DNA from 2 places in the Kitasatospora sp. NPDC048239 genome. Region 2 is predicted to be linked to the other one. Evidence: predicted binding sites of a transcription regulator. Region 2 holds the regulator's gene; the other holds the start of a gene.

Region 1 (2,394 bases), on a different contig from region 2:
TCACGGGTGATCTTCGAGCTCTCCCGGTTGACAACCCGAATGGTGGATCGGGGTGGCCCCCGGCGGTGGCAGCCCCGCCCGCGGCACCCCGGCGGTGAGCGCCGCCGCCGCGAGGAGCAGGCCTACGGCCAGGACGGCGGACCGCTGACGCAGGGCCTGGGCCAGCCGGTACCGCCCGGTGCCGCCGCGTCTGATCGGCGGGAACGAGGGCACCTCCCGGCCCGGCGGCACGGCGAGCGCCGGGAGCGGCACGGCGTACCGCGCGGCCGGCGCCGGCCGCTGGGCCAGGGGGAGCGGAAGGGGGAGGGGAAACGTCGCGGTCATGCGGGACACCACCTGTGGTCGCACGAGCCCGGCCCCGAATCGGCCGGTCTCCGTGACGCACACTCTGCGCCCGCCGCAAAGCCCGCGGAAGTCCCTTTCCGTAGCCTGTGGAAAACCCGGGGGTGTGGATAACTTCGTACACCCGTCCGGGCTAATCCGGCGTGCCCGGGCCAACGAAAAGGCCCGGTGGTCCGCCGAAAAGCGGGGCCACCGGGCCTTTTCGAATGCTTCTGGTGTTGCCTTCGGCCCTGCTCAGCCGGCCGGCTTCGCCGCCGGGGCGGGGCTGGCGGCGGGCGTCGAGCCACCCGAGGACGAGGCCGCGGCCGAGGAGGCCGACGAACCCGAGGCCGACGAACCCGAGGACGAGTTCGCGCCCACCGAGCTGCTGGACGACGAACGGCTGTCGGTCCGGTAGAAGCCCGAGCCCTTGAAGACCACGCCCACGGCCGAGAAGACCTTGCGGAGCCGTCCCTGGCAGCCGGGGCACGTGGTCAGCGCCTCGTCGGTGAACTTCTGCACCGCCTCCAGGCCGTCGCCGCACTCGGTGCACTGGTACTGGTACGTGGGCACTTGTCTTCCTCCTGGCACTCTCGCCTGATGAGTGCTAACGATGTTCAATGATGCGGCATTCCGCTGGATCAGTCCAGCGACTCCGGTGTGAGATGAACCGGGCGACGGCCGCGAGCCGCCGCCCACCCCACCCGGAACCGGCGCCCGCCCCGCACTCGGAGCGGCGCCCGTACCGCCTCCGTCAGGCCTTGGCGGCACCCACGAGCTGCGGCGCCGCATCCCGCTCCGAACCGCCCGCGACCACCGAACCGCCGGTGACCGTCGAACCGCCAGTGGCCACCGCACCGCCAGCGACCACCACGCCGGAGGTTCCAGCCGCACCGGACGCAACCGTCCGACTCGGCGCGCTCGGCGCGATCAGGAACCGCCGCAGCGCGACCAGCGCGATCAGGCCCAGCCCGGCCCCGGCCACCGGCACCAGGAACCCGGCCGACGGGCCGTGCCCGTCGATCAGCTGCCCGGCCACCGTGGACCCGGTCGCCAGGCCGAGGCCGATCGCACCGGTCAGCCAGGTGAAGGCCTCGGTCTTGGCGCCGTCCGCGACCAGCGTCTCGACCAGCGTGTACCCGGTGATCAGGGTTGGCGCGATGGCCAGGCCGCAGACCAGTCCGGCGATCGCCAGCGCGACCAGGTTGGGCATCGCCCAGAGCGTGGAGCAGCCCAGCACCAGCAGCGCGTAGCTGGCCAGCAGCCGGTGCCGCGCGGCCTGCCGCCAGGCGACCATGCCGTACAGCACGCCGGCCAGCATCGAGCCGCCGGCGAAGATCCCGTACACGGCGCCGTTGGCCCCGGGCTGGCCGACCGACTCGGTGAAGGCGGTCACCGAGACCTGCATGGCACCGAAGACGGTCCCGACGCCCAGGAACGCGCCGGCCAGCAGTCGAACGCCCGGGGAGGCGAGCGCGGAGGCGCGGCGGACACCGGGCTGGTGCGGGTGCCGGGCCGGGGCGGTGCGCCGCTGGGCGGCGAACGCGAGCCCGCCGACGACGGTCAGCGCGGCCTCGGCGATCAGCCCGGTCGAGGGGTTGAGCGAGGTGGCGATGGCACCGGCCAGCACCGGGCCGATCACGAAGGTGAACTCGTCGGTCACCGACTCGAAGGCGAATGCGGTGTTCAGCACGGGGGTGGAGGCGCCCTCCGAGGAGAGCTTTGCCACCCAGCGGGCGCGCACCATCGCGCCGACCTGCGGCACGCTGGCGCCGGCCGGCGCGGCGGCCAGCAGCAGCGCCCAGACCGGGGCGTGGCCCAGGGCCAGCGCGATCAGCGCGCCGACCGAGACGGCGTGCACCAGGACGCTGGGCACCAGCACGGCGGCCTGGCCGTACCGGTCGGCCAGCCGGCCGGTCTGCGGGCCGATCAGGGCCTGGGCGACGGCCGAGACCGCCGCGACGGTGCCGGCGGTGCCGTACGAGCCGTGGGTGTCGAGGACCAGCAGGACGATCCCCAGGCTGAGCATGGCGTACGGCAGGCGCGCCGCGAACGCGGGCACCAGGAACGTCC
Region 2 (2,394 bases):
CGGCGGGCCCGGACCCGGCCGTCGCCGGCGCACTCGGGGCACGGGGTCGGCACGACGGTGCCGAAGCCCTGGCACTGCGGGCAGGGGCGGGAGGTCATGACCTGGCCCAGGAAGGACCGGGTGACCTGGGAGACCTCGCCCTTGCCGCGGCACATGTCGCACGTCTGCGCGGAGGTGCCGGGAGCGGCGCCCTCACCGCTGCAGGTGGTGCAGGTGACGGCGGTGTCGACCTGGAGTTCCTTGGTGGTGCCGAAGGCGGCCTCCTCCAGGGTGATCTCCAGCCGGATCATGGCGTCCTGGCCGCGCCTGGTCCGCGAGCGCGGGCCGCGCTGGCCGGAGGCCGCGCCGAAGAAGGCGTCCATGATGTCGGAGAAGCCGAAGCCCGCCGCGCCCGCGCCGAAGCCGCCCGCGCCGCCGCCGTTGGGCGACAGGGGGTCGCCGCCGAGGTCGTAGACCTGGCGCTTCTGCGGGTCCGAGAGCACCTCGTAAGCGGCGTTGATCTCCTTGAACCGCTCCTGCGTCTTCGGGTCCGGGTTGACGTCCGGGTGCAGTTCGCGTGCCAGGCGCCGGAACGCCTTCTTGATCTCGTCCTGCCCCGCATCCCGTCGGACGCCGAGTACCGCGTAGTAGTCCGTGGCCACCAAATGCTCCGCTTGTTCCGCCTGTAGAAGTGCTTGCGACTGGTGCCACCGCCGGATTTCCGACGGCGGCCGTTCCTACGACTCGGCCAGGATCTGACCCACGTACCGTGCCACCGCTCGCACCGCCCCCATTGTGCCCGGATAGTCCATCCGGGTCGGACCGATCACACCCAGTTTGGCCACGCTCTCGTCGCCCGAACCGTAACCGACGGAGACGACCGAGGTGGAATTGAGCCCCTCGTAGGCGTTCTCCCGCCCGATCCGGACCGTCACCCCCGCGTCCGCGGTCTCACCCAGGAGGCGGAGCAGGATGACCTGCTCCTCCAGGGCCTCCAGCACCGGCTGGATGGTGAGCGGGAAGTCGTGGCCGAAGCGGGTCAGGTTGGCCGTGCCGGCCAGCATGATCCGCTCCTCGTTCTGCTCGGCGAGCGCCTCGAAGAGCGTCGCCAGGACGATCGTGACGGTCGGCCGGTCGGCCGCCTCGAAGGCCGCGGGGAGTTCCTCCAGCAGCCCCGGCACCTCGGGCAGCCGCTGTCCGACGGCCCGGGTGTTGATCTTGGCGCGGAGGTCCGCGAGGACCACCTCGCCGACCGCGCCCGGGCAGTCGACCATCCGCTGCTCGACCCGGCCGGTGTTGGTGATCAGGACCAGCATCACCTTGGTCGGGGCGAGGGCGACGAGCTCGATGTGCCGCACCGTCGACCGCGAGAGCGAGGGGTACTGGACGACCGCGACCTGCCTGGTGAGCTGGGCGAGCAGCCGGACCGTCCGGGCGACCACGTCGTCCAGGTCGACCGCGCCGTCCAGGAAGTGCCGGATCGCCCGCCGCTCGGGCGCGCTCATCGGCTTGACCTCGGCCAGCCGGTCGACGAACAGGCGGTACCCCTTGTCGGTGGGGATCCGCCCGGCGCTGGTGTGCGGCTGGTGGATGTAGCCGTCCTCCTCCAGCGCGGCCATGTCGTTGCGGACGGTGGCCGGGGAGACCCCGAGGCTGTGCCGCTCCACCAGGGCCTTGGAGCCGACCGGCTCCTCGGTCCCCACGTAGTCCTGGACGATGGCGCGCAGCACGGCGAGCTTGCGTTCGTCGAGCTGTCGGACCTCACCGGCCATGGGGCACGCACCTCCGTCTTCGCACGTTGTCCGTTGTGGCATGTGTCCGCTTTGGCATGCTGCGAGCCGCTCTGGGAGGGCCCTGGCTCTGGCACTCTGAACACACGAGTGCCAGGACCGTACCTGCCAGTGTAAGGCCCGGGTCCGACGGCAGGAACGGCCTGTCGGGGGTGATCCTGCCCGCACTGTCCGGCGCGCGGGTGATGCCGTGGGCCCGACCGGGTGGCAGCATCGATAGCGAACGGCGAACGGAGGAGCAGCGATGTCGAGCTCGGGCCAGCACACCCGCTTCGCCCCGGACCGCGGTCTGACCGGCCGGATGGTCGGGACGATGTTCGTGATCGGGCTGTTGTACGTCGGTTTCACCGGCCTGCTGATCGTGCTGCTGCGCGGGGCCTGGCCACTGATCGTGCTGCTCTCGGGCGGCCTGTTCGTGGCCCAGTTCTGGTTCAGCGACAAGATCACCGAGCGGGCGATGGGCGCCCACCGGGTGACCCCGGAGCAGTACCCGCAGCTGCACGGCACCATCGACCGGCTCTGCGCGCTCGCCGACATGCCCAAGCCCCGGGTGGCGGTCGCCGACAACGACATGCCGAACGCCTTCGCGACCGGGCGCAACCCGCAGAACGCGGTGGTCTGCGTG

Evidence for each region. Region 2 encodes HrcA, which represses chaperone genes, less so after heat shock. Its sites were predicted from a motif close to TTNGCACTCNGNNNNNCNGAGTGCNAA; they were not measured.
Region 1: the regulator HrcA is predicted to act here: its motif matches at 906-932, upstream of ACGFZP_RS04450 (FmdB family zinc ribbon protein).

The regions. Positions count from the first base shown of each region.
Region 1 is NZ_JBICZP010000002.1:92,175-94,568, forward strand. Features, by position in the region: gene ACGFZP_RS04450 (FmdB family zinc ribbon protein) at 577-894, opposite strand; gene ACGFZP_RS04455 (MFS transporter) at 1,076-2,394, opposite strand, start outside.
Region 2 is NZ_JBICZP010000001.1:132,712-135,105, reverse strand. Features, by position in the region: gene dnaJ (molecular chaperone DnaJ) at 1-641, opposite strand, end outside; gene hrcA (heat-inducible transcriptional repressor HrcA) at 717-1,751, opposite strand; gene htpX (zinc metalloprotease HtpX) at 2,014-2,394, shown strand, end outside.